Regions from separate parts of the Micromonospora sp. NPDC023888 genome, predicted to be linked through region 3. Evidence: riboswitches for the same ligand, from Rfam matches in the RefSeq annotation. Region 3 holds a riboswitch; each other region holds the start of a gene.
The links. A riboswitch is a leader RNA that binds a small molecule or an ion and turns the genes downstream of it on or off. The one in region 3 is predicted to bind cyclic di-AMP.
Positions count from the first base shown of each region.

Region 1: another riboswitch for cyclic di-AMP. It lies ahead of AB0F61_RS15265 (NlpC/P60 family protein); the one in region 3 lies ahead of AB0F61_RS03900 (C39 family peptidase).
Region 2: another riboswitch for cyclic di-AMP. It lies ahead of AB0F61_RS15950 (hypothetical protein); the one in region 3 lies ahead of AB0F61_RS03900 (C39 family peptidase).
Region 4: another riboswitch for cyclic di-AMP. It lies ahead of AB0F61_RS24055 (hypothetical protein); the one in region 3 lies ahead of AB0F61_RS03900 (C39 family peptidase).

Region 1 covers NZ_JBEZZW010000014.1:76,154-80,204, forward strand. The annotation lists gene AB0F61_RS15255 (pyridoxamine 5'-phosphate oxidase family protein) at 1-38, opposite strand, end outside; gene dcd (dCTP deaminase) at 138-716, shown strand; gene AB0F61_RS15265 (NlpC/P60 family protein) at 779-1,819, opposite strand; cyclic di-AMP (ydaO/yuaA leader) riboswitch at 1,833-1,968, opposite strand; gene AB0F61_RS15270 (N-acetylmuramoyl-L-alanine amidase) at 2,203-4,051, shown strand, end outside.
Region 2 covers NZ_JBEZZW010000015.1:53,496-57,546, reverse strand. The annotation lists gene AB0F61_RS15960 (AAA family ATPase) at 1-873, shown strand, start outside; gene AB0F61_RS15955 (cation diffusion facilitator family transporter) at 981-1,898, shown strand; cyclic di-AMP (ydaO/yuaA leader) riboswitch at 2,010-2,142, shown strand; gene AB0F61_RS15950 (hypothetical protein) at 2,199-3,215, shown strand; gene AB0F61_RS15945 (hypothetical protein) at 3,308-3,862, shown strand; gene AB0F61_RS15940 (SRPBCC family protein) at 3,793-4,051, opposite strand, start outside.
Region 3 covers NZ_JBEZZW010000003.1:188,995-193,045, forward strand. The annotation lists gene AB0F61_RS03890 (hypothetical protein) at 1-303, opposite strand, end outside; gene AB0F61_RS03895 (alpha/beta fold hydrolase) at 377-1,123, opposite strand; gene AB0F61_RS03900 (C39 family peptidase) at 1,258-2,106, opposite strand; cyclic di-AMP (ydaO/yuaA leader) riboswitch at 2,339-2,480, opposite strand; gene AB0F61_RS03905 (hypothetical protein) at 2,765-3,535, opposite strand; gene AB0F61_RS03910 (hypothetical protein) at 3,669-4,034, opposite strand.
Region 4 covers NZ_JBEZZW010000029.1:66,200-70,250, reverse strand. The annotation lists gene AB0F61_RS24065 (metal-sensitive transcriptional regulator) at 1-17, shown strand, start outside; gene AB0F61_RS24060 (YibE/F family protein) at 208-1,578, shown strand; cyclic di-AMP (ydaO/yuaA leader) riboswitch at 1,745-1,875, shown strand; gene AB0F61_RS24055 (hypothetical protein) at 1,880-2,899, shown strand; gene AB0F61_RS24050 (carbonic anhydrase) at 2,957-3,679, opposite strand; gene AB0F61_RS24045 (MarR family winged helix-turn-helix transcriptional regulator) at 3,906-4,051, shown strand, end outside.

The DNA of each region.
Region 1 (4,051 bases), on a different contig from region 3:
CGGGGCTCGTCGGCGGCGAATTCGGACCAGGAAGCCATGTGGGCATTCTATCGAACAAATGTACGAGCAGCGAGCTCGACGCGCTGGTCACCGGCACCGAATCCGGCGGGTTTGAGTCCCGCCGCTATGGTGGTCCGATGCTGCTCTCCGACCGCGACCTGGTCTCCGAGATCAAGGCCGGCACGCTGGGCCTGGAGCCGTTCGAGCCCACCCTGGTCCAACCCTCCAGCATCGACGTGCGGCTGGACCGGCTGTTCCGGGTCTTCAACAACCACCTCTACACCCACATCGACCCGGCGATGCAGCAGGACGACCTGACGTCGGCGGTCGAGGTGCCCGACGGGGAGCCGTTCGTGCTGCACCCCGGGGAGTTCGTGCTCGCCTCGACGCTTGAGGTCATCTCACTTGGCGACCAGCTCGCCGGCCGACTGGAGGGCAAGAGCTCACTCGGGCGGCTCGGGCTGCTCACGCACTCCACCGCCGGCTTCATCGACCCCGGCTTCTCCGGTCACGTCACGCTTGAACTCTCGAACGTGGCGAACCTGCCCATCACCCTCTGGCCGGGCATGAAGATCGGGCAGCTCTGCATCTTCCGGCTCTCCTCGCCGGCCGAGCACCCGTACGGCTCGGCGGTCTACGGCTCGCGCTACCAGGGGCAGCGCGGGCCGACACCGAGCCGCGCGTGGCAGCACTGGCGCACCTGGCCCACCCGCTGAACAGGTGACGACGAGGGCCCGCCGCGACGAATCGCGACGGGCCCTTCGGTCGGCACCCTCGATCAGCCGGGACGGCCGTAGCTGTGGATCGGACCGTCGTCGACCTTCTTCATCTTGATCGGTTGACCGGCCTGCGAGGCGTGCACCACCCAGCCGCCGCCGACGTACATGCCGACGTGGTGGATGTCGCTGTAGTAGAAGACCAGGTCGCCGGGGCGCAGGTCGGCCTTGCTGACGTTCTTGGTGACGCGGCTCTGCGCGGCGGCGTTGTGCGGCAGTGACACCCCGGCCTTCGCCCAGGCGGCGAGCATCAACCCGGAGCAGTCGTACGAGTTCGGGCCCTCGGCGCCCCAGACGTAGGGCTTGCCGATCTGCGCGCAGGCGAACTTGACGGCCGTGCCGGCGGCGCCGCCGGGGTAGCTGCCGGGGCAGGGCGCCGGGCGCAACGGACCGCCGCCGCCGCTGCCGTAGACCTTGAGGCGCAGCTTCTGCAGCTTGTCGATCTCGTCGTTGATCTGCTTCTTCTTCGCCGCCAACTGGGCCTCGGTACGGGTGAGCTGGGTCACCATCTCGTCGAGCGGCGCCTTCTGCCTGGCCAACTCGTCGCGCAGGTCGGCCACCTCGCGGACGTCCTGCTGCTGGTTGTGCGCGAAGCGGTCGAGCATTTCGAGCTGGCCGACCACCTCGCTCGGTGACTGGCTACCCAGCACCGCGTTGACGGTGAGCACGTTCTCGCCCTTGTAGGCGCGCACGGCCAGGGCACTCACCTTGTCCATCGCGACGTCGACCTGACGCTCAAGCGGGGCGATCCGGGCGGCCAGCGCCTGGGCCTGCTTGCGCTTGTTGGCGAGGTCGATCCGGGTGGCGTTGTGCTGTTCGATGACCGGTTCGAGTTTGTTCCAGTCGGCGTCGATCTGGCGTTCGATCTCGGCGACGGACGGGTCGGCGTGGGCCGCCGTGGCGCTGCCGGTCAGGACGACGGCGACGCCGGCCAGTGCGGCGAGCGCGGTGGTGAAGCGGGACCAGCGTGGGCGCGGCGCGATCGACGTGGGGCCGGCTGCTGCCGACCGCTCGGACGACGGCCGCGGGGCATGGAGTGCCACCGGGGTTCCGTACTCCTTCTTCCTGACCGCCTACCGGGTTAGCTGACGGGTTCGGGCGGGAAGTCGGCGCCCTACCGCAGTGGTTGCGGATTCACCCCGGGAGACATGGGTCCCCGGTTCGTTCGGAAACGACTCGGCGGTGTCGGTCCGTTACCGCCCGGGCTGGACGGAGCTGCTATCGGGCCGACGAATGACCAGAGTAGAGACGCTTGTTACCACTCCGCAACCCGTGCGGCCGTGACACTCCGTACCGATCGGAGAGGGTCACCGACCGTACGTGAAGATTTCTTTCCCGACGAGTCGATACATGGAAAGGTATTGACGCGGACTCCCGGCCGGCGCGAAGGTGGCCTCATCTTCACCCGCGAAATCTAGGGGGTTCGATGCACCATCCAACCCTGCTCGCCGGCCGGCGTGCACTGCTCGCCGCCGCCGTGGTCGCCGCCGCGACCGCGGTCCCACCACCCGCCAACGCCGCCGCGCCCACCGCCGACCGTCAGCAGCAGTACGCCGCCGCGGCGGCCGAGTACGGCGTACCGACCGACGTGCTGCTCGGCGTGTCCTACCTGGAGTCCCGCTGGGACAGCAACGCCGGCACACCCAGCACCAGCGGCGGTTACGGCCCCATGCACCTGACCGACGCCCGACACGTGGCCGCGCTGCCCGTGGGCGGCCACCACGACACCGGCACCGAGGACCCGCGCGGCGACGACTCCCGTACCGCGCTGGCACCCGCCCCCCGGCCGGCCGAGGATCCGGCGCCACCCGCCGCCGCGTTGCAGACCGTGGATGCCGCCGCCGCCCTGACCGGCGCGGCCCCCGACGCGCTGCGCACCGACCCCACCGTCAACATCCGGGGCGGGGCGGCGCTGCTGGCCTCGTACCAGCGGGAGTTGGGCGCGCCGGTCGGTGCCGGCACCGACCCCGCCACCTGGTACGGCGCGGTGGCCCGCTACGCCGGCGCGGACAGCGCCGACGCCGCGGCGGCCTTCGCCGACGAGGTCTTCACCACCATCGGCGCCGGCGAGTCGCGGGTGACCGACGACGGCCAGCGGATCACGCTGCCGGCCCGCGCGATCCGTCCGGAGCGCTCCTGGCTGGACCGACTGGGTCTGCGCCGGCTCGCCCGCCCGGACGGGCTGGAATGCCCCCGGACCATCTCCTGCGAGTGGATCCCGGCGCCCTACGCGGCGTTCGGCGACGGGGACTACGGCAACCACGACCTGTCCGACCGGCCCGCCCGGCAGAAGATCGAGTACATCGTCATCCACGACACCGAGGGAAGCTGGGCCACCACCCTGCAACTCGTCCAGGACCCGACCTACGTGAGCTGGCACTACACGCTGCGCTCCGTGGACGGGCACGTCGCCCAGCACGTCAAGACCAAGGATGTCGCCTGGCACGCCGGCAACTGGTACGTCAACGCCAAGGCGGTCGGGCTGGAGCACGAGGGCTTCGCGGCGCAGGGCACCTGGTACACCGAGGCGATGTACCGGACCTCGGCGAAGCTGGTCCGTCATCTCGCGTTGCGGCTGGGCGTCCCGCTGGACCGCCAGCACATCATCGGCCACGACAACGTGCCCGGCACCATCGCCGCGAACGTCCGTGGCATGCACTGGGACACCGGCCCGTACTGGGACTGGACCCACTACTTCGAGCTGCTGCACGCCCCACGGTTGGACACCGGCACCCCGGCCACCGGTCTGGTCCGGATCGACCCGGACTTCGCCACCAACCAGCCGGCGTTCGTCGGCTGCGTCACCGCCGGCGTACCGTGCGCGCCGCGCGGCTCCTCGGCTGTGGTGCTGCGCTCCGCGCCGGCCGCGGACGCGCCACTTGTGAACGACATCGCGCTGCGCCCCGACGGCACCCCGAACACCATGGAGGTGTCCGATCACGGCGCCCGCGCCTCCGCCGGGCAGACGTACGCGCTTGCCGGCCGGCAGGGTGACTGGACGGCGATCTGGTACCTCGGGCAACGGGCCTGGTTCCACAACCCGGCGTCCGCGCCCACCGCGAGCTGGACCGTCGGCCTGGTGGCCACCCCGAAGCCCGGCCGGGCCACCATCCCGGTCTACGGACGGGCCTACCCGGAGCAGGCGGCCTACCCGGCCGGCGTGCCCTACCAGACGATCTCGCCACTGCAGTACACCCTGGCCGCCGGGCAGCGGTACGCCGTCGGCGCGGTGCTGCCGGGCGAGTACTACCGGGCCAGCACGTTCGACGGCTCCT
Region 2 (4,051 bases), on a different contig from region 3:
TCCACCGCGGAGATCCGGCTGCTCAGCGCGGCGTACCGGAGCCTGGACTCCGACGGGTTGACCATCGCCGACATCGCGCTGCTCGACGAGTTGGACGCCCTGCTCGGCAAGCCCCCGCAGCCGGCCAAGGCCCGCCGCGACCCGTTCCAACTCGCCGGCGGCGTACGCGAGCTGAGCACCGCCAGTGACCGGCAGCGGGCGGCGCGGGCGGCGGCCCGGGAGCGTCCGGAGGACTACCGGGATTACGCGCACGTGGTGGTGGACGAGGCACAGGACGTCTCGCCGATGCAGTGGCGGATGGTCGGACGGCGTGGCCGGTTGGCTTCCTGGACGGTGGTCGGTGACCCCGCCCAGACCGCGTGGACCGGCGACCCCGACGAGCTGGACCGGGCCCGGGACCAGGCGCTGGGTCGGCGCAAGCGGCACGATTTCACGCTTACCACCAACTACCGCAACTCCTCGGAGATCTTCGCGGTGGCGGCGGCGGAGATCCGCCGGCTCTACCCTGACCTGCCGCTGCCGACCGCCGTGCGCTCCACCGGGGTCGACCCGGTCGAGTTGGTGGTGCCCGCGACCGGGTTGGAGACCGCCGTCGTGAAGGCGGCCGCCGGGCTGCTGGCCGAGGTGGAGGGCACGGTCGGGGTGATCACGCCGGTCCCCCGCCGCGACGAGGTCGCCGGTTGGCTCGACGCGCTCGACGCGCCGCGCCTACAGGTCGTGACCAGCCTGGAGGCCAAGGGCATGGAGTACGACGGGGTCGTGCTTGTCGCGCCGAGCGAGATCCGGGCGGATCCGGGTGCGGGGGTACGCACCCTGTACGTGGCGCTCTCCCGGGCCACGCAGCGACTCACCACCATCGATCCGACCGGCTGATCCGGGGCAAATCGCCTGGCGGGCCAGCGGCCCACCCCATACTTGCATACATAGCGATGTGAACATACATTTGACCGGGCCCCGACCGGCGGCGGAAGGTGGATCTCGTGGGCGCAGGTCATGACCACCACCATGGGTCGGTCGCCAATGCCGCACACCAGCACAGGGGGCGACTCTGGGCGGCGTTCGGGCTGCTCGCCACCCTGATGGTGGTCGAGGCGGTGGCCGCCCTGCACACCGGCTCACTCGCCCTGCTCTCCGACGCCGGGCACATGTTCACCGACGTGCTCGGCATCGGGATGGCGCTCGCCGCGATCACCGCGACCCGGCGGGCCACCGCCGACCCGCAACGCACCTTCGGGCTCTACCGACTCGAGGTGCTCGCCGCGCTCGCCAACGCCGTCCTGCTCTCCGGCGTCGCGATCTACGTGGTGATCGAGGCGATCCGCCGCTTCGGCGACCCGCACGAGGTCATCGCCGGCCCGATGCTCGCGGTGGCCGTGCTCGGCCTGCTCGCCAACATCGCCGCCTTCGCCCTGCTCCGCGCCGGAGCCAAGGAGAGCATCAACCTCCAGGGTGCCTACCTGGAGGTGCTCGGCGACCTGCTCGGCTCGGTCGGCGTGATCGGCGCGGCACTGCTCATCGCCGTCACCGACTGGTGGTGGGCCGACCCGCTGGTCGCCGTCGCCATCGGCGTGTTCATCCTGCCGCGCACCTGGCGGCTGGCCCGGGCCGCCATCCGCATCCTGGTGCAGGCCGCCCCGGAACATCTCCAGGTGACCGCCGTGCACGACCGGCTGGCCGCCGTCCCCGGGGTGGTCGAGGTGCACGACCTGCACGTCTGGACGCTCACCTCAGGCATGGACGTGGCCTCCGCGCACCTGACCATGGCACCCGGCGCGGAGGTCGGCGCGGTGCTCACCGCGGCGCGTACCGCCCTGCACGACGACTTCCGGATCGAACACGCGACGTTGCAGATCGAGCCCGGCGCCGCCTCCGGAGCCTGCGGCTCGATCGAGTGGTGACAATTTTCTGGTGACGACCTACGCACCGTGTGTCACATCGGCTGCAACTGCCCCACCGGCACCGGTAGGCTCGGTCCCGGCCTCCACCAGGCGGCGCCCTCCAGGCGCCGGTGGCGGTCGCCGCCTAATCGCCCAACCGGGCGAACCGGGGAACCACCGTTCCTGGGGTGCATCCGCGTCAGCGGTAGGGATCTTCCGTCCCGAACCCGTCAGCTAACCCGGTCGGCGGCTGACGGAAGGACATGCGCAGTGGCACCAGCACGACCCCCCGCCGCCCGACTGGCGGCCCTGATCGTCGCGATGTTCGCCCTCGGCGTCGCGCTCCCGGCCGGCACCGCCTCGGCCGCTCCCCCGACCGGCCTGCGGGCCGCCGCCGCACCCGACTCCGACGAGGAGGGCGGCACCCCTTCGCTACGCGCCCAACTCGAGGCCGCCAGCAAGGGCTATCTGGACGCGAAACGCGCTCTGGACACCTCCGTGCAGCGGCAGCAGCAGCTCGCCACCCAACTGAAGACCATCGAGGTCGAGCTCAACCAACGCAGCGGCAAGGTCGGCGAGATCGCCGGCGTGGCGTACCGCACCGGCCGGCTCGGCGTGGTGTCGGCGCTGCTCAACAGCAGCAGCCCGGAGGGCTTCATGGACCGGGCCGCCGCCCTCGATGCGGTGGCCGCCAACGAGGACCGGGTGCTGCGCGACCTGCTCGCCACCAAGGACCAGGCCAGTCGCACCCGGGCCGCCCTGAACGGCGAGATCGTCGAACAACGCAAGCAGGTCGCGGTGATGTCCAAGCGCAAGGACCAGGCCGAACGGGCGCTGACCGTGGCCAACACCCCCAAGCCGCAGACCACCGCCGACACCGGCTCCAACCGGGGCACCTCCACCGCCAACGCCAAGCCGGCGCCCCGTAACTCCGACGGCTCCTGGCCATCCGAATCGTGCAGCGTCAACGACCCCACGCCCGCCAGCGGCTGCATCACCCCGCGCACCCTGCACGCGCTCAACCAGGCCAAGGCCGCCGGCTTCACCCGGTACGTCTCCTGTCACCGCCCCAGCGGCTCCGGCGAGCATCCCAAGGGCCGGGCCTGCGACTTCGCCGCCCAGAAGAGCGGCTTCGGCGGTAACGCCACCGGCGGCGACAAGACGTACGGCAACAACCTGGCCGCGTACTTCATCCGCAACGCCGACCAACTCGCCGTGCTGTACGTGATCTGGTACCGGCAGATCTGGCTGCCCAGCAGCGGGTGGAAGTCGTACAGCGGCGCGGGTGGCACCCCGTCCACCGACCACACCAACCACGTACACCTGTCGGTCTACTGACCCACCCGACGTTCGGGGTACGTCCCGGGACGTACCCCGGATGTCGTCGGCGGTCGGACGACCCGGACCGGGTCGGCGGGCAGCATCGCGGTATGCGTCGGATCCCACCCAGCGCCCGCAAGGGGCTCCTCACCCTGCATCTGGTCACCTCGCTCGGCTGGCTCGGCGCCGACCTCGTGCTCCTCACCCTCGGCATCGCCGTGCAGCGCGGCGCCGACCCGGCTGTCGTCTACCCGGTCACCGCGCTGGTCGGCACGGTGCTGTTCGCGCCGCTGAGCGTCCTGGTCTGGCTGATCGGGGTCGCCAGCGCGCTGCTCACCCCCTGGGGCCTGTGGCGCTATCGCTGGGTACTGGCCAAGCTCGTGCTCACCACGGTGATGGTCGGGCTGGTGCTGTTCCTGCTCACGCCGAATCTGCGGCACGCCGGTGCGGTGGGCGCCGCCCTCCCCGCCCGCGACCGCGCCGACCTGGTGATCGCACCCGCGGTGTCGACCAGCCTGATGATCATCGCGACGGTGCTGTCCACCTACAAACCGTGGGGTCGACGTCCCGCCGCCCCACCCACCCACGGGCGGGGTCAGGCCGGGGGCGGTGGGTCGCCGGCGCGGTCGAGGGCCGGGCCGAGACGGGCCGCGAGGGCGAGGTGAGCGGCCCGCGCCTGGCGGAACGCGTACCGGAACAGTGGGGTCGGCGCGGTCAGGGTGATCTCGACGTCGATCCGGACCAGGCCGTCCGGCTCGGCGCGCAGTCGAGTGTGGTTGCGCACCGTGGTGGCGGGCCACTGGCGGGCCACCGTGACGATCTCGTCGTCCTCGATGGTCAGCACGTCCGCGTGG
Region 3 (4,051 bases):
CGGGTGGCCCGCCGCCGACTCCTCGACGTCCAGGTCGCCACGGCCCCACCGAAAGCGTTCCAGCAGCGGAGCGGCCACCTGGCGCACCGCCTCCCCACCGGACGCCGACGGGGCGGCCGGCGTCAGCGTGAGGTCCAGGTTCACCCCGCTGCGCGGGCCGTCGACCTCGGTTCGGGACGCCTCGAGGCTCACCGCGCCGAGCGACGCGAAAAGCGGCCGGCAACGACGCGCCGCGTCGTCGAGTCGGGCGTCGACGACGTTCAGGCTCACTGTGGTGGTCAGGGTTTGCTCGACAGTGGACATCAACGCGGGATCGTATGCGCCGGGGTGGGGCGGCACTACCGTTTTTCCCGTCGCCGAACACCCGCGACGAGGCTCAGCGGTACGGGTCGAGCAGGGCCAGCACCGCCGCCGGGTCCTCCACGTGCGCGTTGTGCCCGAGACCGGGCAGCGTGGCGACCGGTACGCCGTACTCCTTGAGCTGCGCGTCGGTGACCATCGGGTCGTGCTCACCCCGCGCCAGCAACACCGGCACGTCGGTCAGCGCCAGCAGGGCGGTCAGATCGGGCTCGCCGACGGCGAAGGCGTTCGGATCCATGGCGAGACGCCACCGGCCGTCGACCTGACGAAGCCCGGCGTCCACCACCGGGTGGTCCGGCGGGAGCAGGCCGGCCAGGCCGGAGACGCGCAGGTAGCGACGGGCCGCCTCGGTACGGCTGGCGAACCAGCTCACCGGGCGGGCGGCCAGCTCGGCGGCGCGTTCCAACTCGGCGGGTGACCAGAGCGCTTTGATGCCCAGCCCGACCACCGCGTCCACCGGCATCCCGGCGTCGCGCGCGGCCAACGCGAGGCCGAACACGCCACCCAGCGAGTGCCCGAGCACGACGAGCCGGTCGTCGGGGGCGAGGGCCTGCGCGATCCGCTGGGCGAAGCCGGCGAAGGAGTACGACGGCAGCGGCGGCGCCCAGCCGTGACCGGCCAGGTCCGGCGCCAGCCACCGCCCGGGCCAGTGTTGTTCCAGGTGGGGCGCCCAGGGCAACCACACGTCGCCGGTCGCCCCCATCCCGTGCAACAGCAGCAGGACCGGCCGTCGACCGGCGTGACCACCCGATTCATCCACCACGGCCGCAGTCTCCCACGGTTCACGGTCAGGTACGAGAGTCGTCGACGGGGGCGTACCCCGGGATCGGCGGGAGAGACGCCGCGGGCGCCGACCCCTCGTGAGGGACGGCGCCCGTGGCGGTATGCGTGCCTGGGTCAGGCGGAGTAGCCCCGGCTGGCGATCCAGTTGGCCAGGTCGATGGTGGTGATCCAGTACGACGGGTCGGCCGGGTTCGCCGAGTCGGCGATGCGCACCGTGCGGCCGTTGTCCTTGTAACCCACGACGGCGATGTAGTGCCCGCCGCCGTAGGAGTGCCAGCCGCCGTCGGTGTCGGTGGCGTCCCCGACGACGTTGGCGACCACGCCACGGCCGTCGGTGATGGCCTTGACCACGTCGGCCTGGAGGCGGTCCATCTGCGCCGGGCTGGGCGCGCCGGCGAACATCCGGGTCCGGTACGGGGAGCCCTTCACCTCGGCGTTGAGCACCCGGGTGGTGTCCTCGGCCGAGTTGGTGCCCATCTCGGTGGTGCCCAGCTCGGCGCCGAGCTCCTCCTGGGTGCGGTCGATCCCGGTGGCGCTCAGTGCGTTGCGGGTGGCCGCCGGACCGCAGTTGTAGTAGGTGTTCTGCGCCTCGTACTCGTAGTCGAGCACCTTGGTCGCGGGCGGCTTCGGCCGCTCCGGCCTGCGGGTCAGGTCCGGGTTGCTGCTGGCCTTGGCGGCGGGCGAGGCGGCGCTGGTGGCCGGGGCGGCGCTGGCCGCCGCGGCGCTGGCCGACGGGGAGGCGTCGCGCGCCTCGCCACGGGAGGCGGCGACGCCGCTGCGCATCTCGGCGACAGTGGTCGCGGTGCGCTGGCCGGCCGGCGCGTCGTCGGTGGTGGCGAGCAGGGTGCCGGTGGTGGCGGCGATCACGAGGGCCGCGGCGGAGGCGGCGACGATCTGGTACGGGCGCTCGCTCGTGATGCGGCGGAGCTGGCGCTGAAGGGTGTGCTTCACGGGGTCCTCCACGGATCGGGGGGAGAGCGGCACACCGGGGCCGGACCGGTATCCGGGCAGCCGTCAGCGCGCGGACGATGGTCCGCGGATGGTGAACCGCTCAGGGGAACGCCCGGCGTGGCCGGGCGGTTAGGCGATGACCCGGGGGGTCAGCTCACCGTCACGTGACGGATGAGCGGGGGCACCGCTGCGCCGTGGAGGCGAGGGAACAGCCGAGGGGTGGAGAGGTGCTGCACGAGGATGGAACTCCTTCCGACACCGCCTACCGGGTTAGCTGACGGATTCGGGCGGGAAGATCGCCCTACCGCGGGCCGTGGCTCGCGGATTCACCCCGGACTTACTGATGGGTCCCCGGTTCGTTCATCACGATTGAGCGGGTCGGCGCGGCGTCGCCTCTTGCGATCGGTTACCGCACCGGACGGGACGACACTACTGGCCCGTTCACACCCTGCCAAGCCAGGTTCACCTGCGTAAACCCGAATCGGCGCGGCAATTTCTGCGCGTCTTGCCGATGATGTGACTCGATGGGACAAGCGGTTACGGTGACGCCTATGGGCGACAACCGGACAGCTCGCCGATATCGCGGTCACAATTCCGGGAAAAATAGCGCCGAACGTGCCGCGCGCCCGAATTCGGAATCCCGTGACCGGGCTCACATAACGGATCGGGCTCAACCCGCCCGGGCCGGGCGCCAGCGTGCCACGACGGCGGGACGGGCCGCCCCGCGCACCAGTCGGCGGGCGGGCGCGGGGGTCGGCCGCAGCCGGGCCGCTGCCGCCCACGCCTCCTCGGCAAGGGCACGCGCCGACTCGGCGGCCAGTTCCGCAGCCCGCCAGGCGGCCCGCTCCGCGGTGGCGGCGGCCTGGTGGTCGGCCCGTCTCGCGTCCCGGATCGACCGGCTGAGCAGCGCTTCCTGCTCGACCGGGTGCCGCCGGGGATCCCAGCCGTGCCGGTGCCCGAACACGTCGCTGAGCTGCGCCATGCTCAGGTCGCCCCGCCAGTACGCCGCCGTCGCCGCGCGGTGCAGGTAGCGCTCCCGGGCGGCGTATTCAGCGGGGGTGCGAGGAGTGTCGGGGGTGGGCAGCGCCCCGGCCCCCGCGAAGCGGCGCGCCGCGGTGTCCGCCTCGTCGTACCGCGCCCAGGCGCGTTCGGCCGCTTCCTGACTGGCCAGCCAGGCATCGCGTCGCCGCCGGGCCGTCCGGGCCGCGCCGGCCGCGGCGACGGCCACCTCCTCGGCGTACCGGCGCCTGTCGACGATCTCGGCCGCGGCCACCTCCCGCGCGGTCGGTGCGGCCGGGGACGGGTCGTCGGTGGGCCGGTCCCGTTCGGGCCGGGCGACAAGCACGGCGAGCATGCCGAGCGCCAGCAGGAGCAGGGCCGACCAGATGGCAGCGGCCTGCGGTACCTCGGTTACGAACTGGTAGAAGACGGCAGTCTCCATGGTCGGCACCTCGCGGAGGAAGCAGAGCGATGGGGAGCCCCGCCGGCCACCCGGCCACGGCGGGCCACGGGTCGGCGGGGTGCGGAGCTGGTGGGTCGACGGAGCGCGGCGACGGGACGCTTGTCCCGGTGGCTCAGCGCCCGGGTGGACCTCGGGGTGCCCGGCTGCGGGGGCTGTCGACGAGGGGCAGCCGGTCGGGTCCGGCCGCGCGGACCGGCAGCGCGCCTGTCGCGATGACGCCCTGGTCACCGGGGAGCGCCGGTGGCGCGTCGACCGACCAGGCCGGGAGAGCCTCCTCGGCGGCACCCGCACTCGGCGCGGCACCCACGCTCGGGGCGACGGTCGGGGTCGGCGCGAAGGTCGGCTGCGACGGTGACACGGCGGCCGAGGCCGGGCCGGCGCCGAGCGCCAGGGCCGCGACGACGGCGAGGCTGGTCAGCACCCGGGTCGCCCAGCGCGCCACCCACCACAGCGGACAGGTGAGCGCGACCGGAAGCACGTCCCCACGCTACCGTC
Region 4 (4,051 bases), on a different contig from region 3:
TGATGAAGCGCGGCTGACGACACGCCCCGGTGTCGGCGGCGCGCCGAGATGCCGGTTTCCGGTCGGACGGGGCCGGGCACTGACCGTCGGTGATCGCGTGGTCGTCGGTCCGCGATCCGCCGCGCCCGGTCGCCGACTTTCGGCGACGACGCTGAACCGCGCGGCCCGCTGGCCCGTATCCCGCACCGGATCGTTGGGAGTCTCGACTTGGGTTCCGACCACGCCCGTCCCGCTCCGTCCGCCCCGCCCCGGGTGCGACGGATCCTCGTCATGACGGTGGTGCCCCTCTTCGTCGCCACCGTGCTCGCCGCGGCGCTGCTCTGGCCGCGCGGAGGAGCACCGCGGACCGACGGCGGAGCGGACGTGCCCCGCTACGCCGGCACGGTGACCCGGGTGGTGACCGAGCCATGCCCGCCGGTGCCGTCGAGCCCCGAGGGCACACCCCGGGTCGGCGCCGGGCCGTGCGGCACCGTCGACGTCCGGGTGGACGACGGACCCGCCGCCGGCCAGCAGGTGCAGACACCGGTGCCCGACGGCCCGGGCGCGCCACGGGTCGACGTCGGCGACGAGGTCATCCTGGTCGAGCTGACCGACCCGACCGATCCCGCCCTCAGCAACTGGAACATCGCCGAGCACCAGCGCGGCACCCCGATGGTGTGGCTGGCGGTGATCTTCGCCGCCGCGATCGTCGCGTTCGGCCGCTGGCGAGGTCTGGCCGCGCTCGCCGGGTTGGCGGCCAGCTTCGCCATCCTGCTCACCTTCGTGCTGCCGGGCATCGGCGCCGGCAGATCACCGCTCCTGGTGGCGGTGGTCGGCGCCGCCCTGATCATGTTCGTGGTGCTCTACCTGACCCACGGCGTCACAGCGCAGACCTCGGTCGCGGTGCTCGGCACCCTGGGCAGCCTGGTGCTGACCGGCGTGCTCGCCACCATCGCCACGGCGGCGACCCACCTCACCGGCTTCGGCAGCGAGGACGCGACGACACTGTCGATGTTCCAGGGCGACGTGGACCTGCACGGCCTGCTGCTCGCCGGGATCATCATCGGTTCGCTCGGGGTGCTCGACGACGTGACGGTCACCCAGGCGGCCACCGTCACCGAGCTGGCGAACGCCAATGCCGGGCTGACCCGTATGCAGCTCTACCGTGCGGCGACCCGCGTCGGCCGCGCGCACATCGCCTCCACCGTCAACACCATCGTGCTGGCGTACGCGGGCGCGTCGCTGCCCCTGTTGCTCCTGCTCACCGCCGACTCGCGGCCGATCGGGCAGATCCTCACCAGCGAGTTCCTCGCGCAGGAGATCGTCCGCAGCGCGGTCGCCACGCTCGGGCTGATCGCCGCCGTGCCACTGACCACCGGGCTGGCCGCGATCGTGACCGCGGCCGGGCGCGCCGAAACCACGCCGCCCGTCGACGCCGCCCGGCCGCGCCCCCGGGCGGACCGGGCGGAGGCGCTGGCCGCCCTCAACGCGCCGCGAACGAGGCGACCCGACGAGCCGGACCAGACGCGGGCCCGGCCCCCATCCACCGCCACCGACGGGTGGCCGGAGTCGAACAGGAGCACGGATACGGCATGGTGACACTCCTCAGCGTGACCAGATCGGGTCTTCCCCCTGAGAACCGCGTCACTGGTCACACAACGCTATGGCGAAATGACACTTTTGGTCGGCATCCAGGCGTAGCTCACCCAGTCGACTCTCGGGTAACCTCGCTGCCGGTTACCGATGAAGGCGCGAAGCGGCGCCTGCGGTGCCACCGCCCAATCGCCAACCGGCGAGCCGGGGACCCAGGTGTGTGGGGTGAATCCGCGTCAGCGGTAGGGGCCACTTCCGCCCCGAACCCGTCAGCTAACCCGGTCGGCGGTCGAGGGAAGGGAACATTGTGACGGCACCCCTACGCCGCTGGTTGACACCCGTGGTGGCCGTGATCGCCGCACTGACCGTGCTCGCCGGGCCCCTCCCGGCCCACGCCGCCCCGACGACCCCCACACCGTCCGGGCACGAGGAGGACGACGAGCCCAAGCTGCTCAACGACGTCATCGAGCAGGTGAACCGCGACTACTCCGCCGCCAAGTCCAAACTGGACAAGTCCAAGAAGCGGCAACTGGAGTTGGCGATCGAGGTGGACCGGGCCAAGGCCGACCTGGACGCGCTGGCGCCCCAGGTCGGGCAGATCGCCGCCCAGTCGTACCGCACCGGTCGGATCGGCGCACTCGCGATGCTGCTCGAAAGCGACGCCCCGGACACGTTCGTCCAGCGCGCCGCGATGCTCGACGAGATCAACATGGTGAACGAGAACAAGCTCGCTGAGGTCAACACGGTGAAGGCCCGTGCCGAGCAGGCCAAGCTGGCCCTCGACACCGAGGTCCGGGAGCAGCAGAAGCAGACCGCCGTGATGGCCAAGCGCAAGAGCGAGGCCGACAAGGCGCTCGCCCTGGTTGGCGGCAAGGGCTTCACCGGCGGTCTGGTGGACGCCACCTCGCCGGTCGCCCGGATCGGGCCGGGCCGCACCGCCGACGGTGACTGGAAGGCGCAGTCCTGTAGCGAGGATGACCCCACCACGTCCGGCTGCGTCACGCCGCGCACGCTGCACGCGTACAAGGAGGTCAAGCGGGCCGGCTTCAACCGGTTCGTCGGCTGTCACCGCAACGGCGGGCCGTACGAGCACCCGAAGGGCCGCGCCTGCGACTGGTCGCTACAGAAGAGCGGCTTCTCACCGTGGCACAACGAGGACACCCGGACGTACGGCAACAACGTCGCCGCGTTCCTCATCCGCAACGCCGACCGGCTCGGCATCTACTACGTGATCTGGAACCGGCAGATCTGGTTCCCGGCGACCGGCTGGAAGTCGTACAGCGGGCCGTCGAACCACACCGACCACGTGCACATGTCGATGCTCTGACCCGCAGCATCCTCCGTCGAGGGCCGTTCCGCGTCGCGCGGAGCGGCCCTCGACGCGTCAGGCGGCCGCGACCGGGTCGGCCGAGCCGGTCGGCACGTCGAGCGCCGCGAAGCCGGCCGGCACGGCGGCCACCGGGCGCACCGCTCCGGCGGCCAGCCGGTACGACACACCCACCACCGCGCACCGCCCCTGCGCCACCTCGTCGGCAAGCACCGGCGACTCCCGGAGCAGCGTCTCAACGGTCTGCGCGATGTGGATGTCGACGATGCCGTCGATGTCGTCCACACCCTCGGTCTCGGCCCGGCGCAGACTGGGCAGCACGGCGTCGACCACCGCACCCAGGTGCCCGGGAGGCTGGGTGCCGGTCGCGGAGGACTCCCGCGCCGCCTGCACCGCCCCGCACGAGTCGTGGCCGAGCACCACCACCAGCGGGGTGCCGAGGATGGTCACCGCGTACTCCACACTGCCGAGCACCTCCGGACCGGTGGTGTGCCCGGCCGTGCGGACCACGAACAGGTCACCAAGCCCCCGGTCAAAGATGATCTCGGCGGCCAGGCGGGAGTCGGAGCAGCCGACGATCACCGCGAACGGGTGCTGCCCGTCGGCCACGGCGGCCCGGTGCCCGGCGTCCTGGTTGGGGTGGCGTGGGGCGCCGCTGACGAAGCGCCGGTTTCCGGCGGTCAGCTCGGCGTACGCCCGGGCCGGCTCGCTTGCTGCGGCCGCCCGGTCGGCGATCCGCTGCGGACCCGGCTGCCCGCCGGGAGTTCCAGGACGACTCATCCCCGCACCTCGTCTTCACGCGTCTGACCTGGTCAGAGGGCTTATCAGCCGGGCCGACGGTGGCGCTGGCTCGGGCTCCACGGTCACACGCACCCTAAGATGCGTCAAGGTATGCGTGATTTAGATTTCATACGTTGACTTCGGTCCGACCCCCGGGTGACGCACCGAACGCAGGTCGGGCGAGACTCCCGAGGGCAGGGCGGACGTCCGGAGAGGCGGTCACACCATGGCGAGCACTGCGACGGGCGACACCGGCGGCGGGCGGAACTGGACGTTCCTCACCAACCACGGGCACGTGCTGCTTGCCATCGCCCGCAACCCCACCGCCCGGCTACGCGACGTCGCGGCCGAGGTCGGGGTGACCGAACGGGC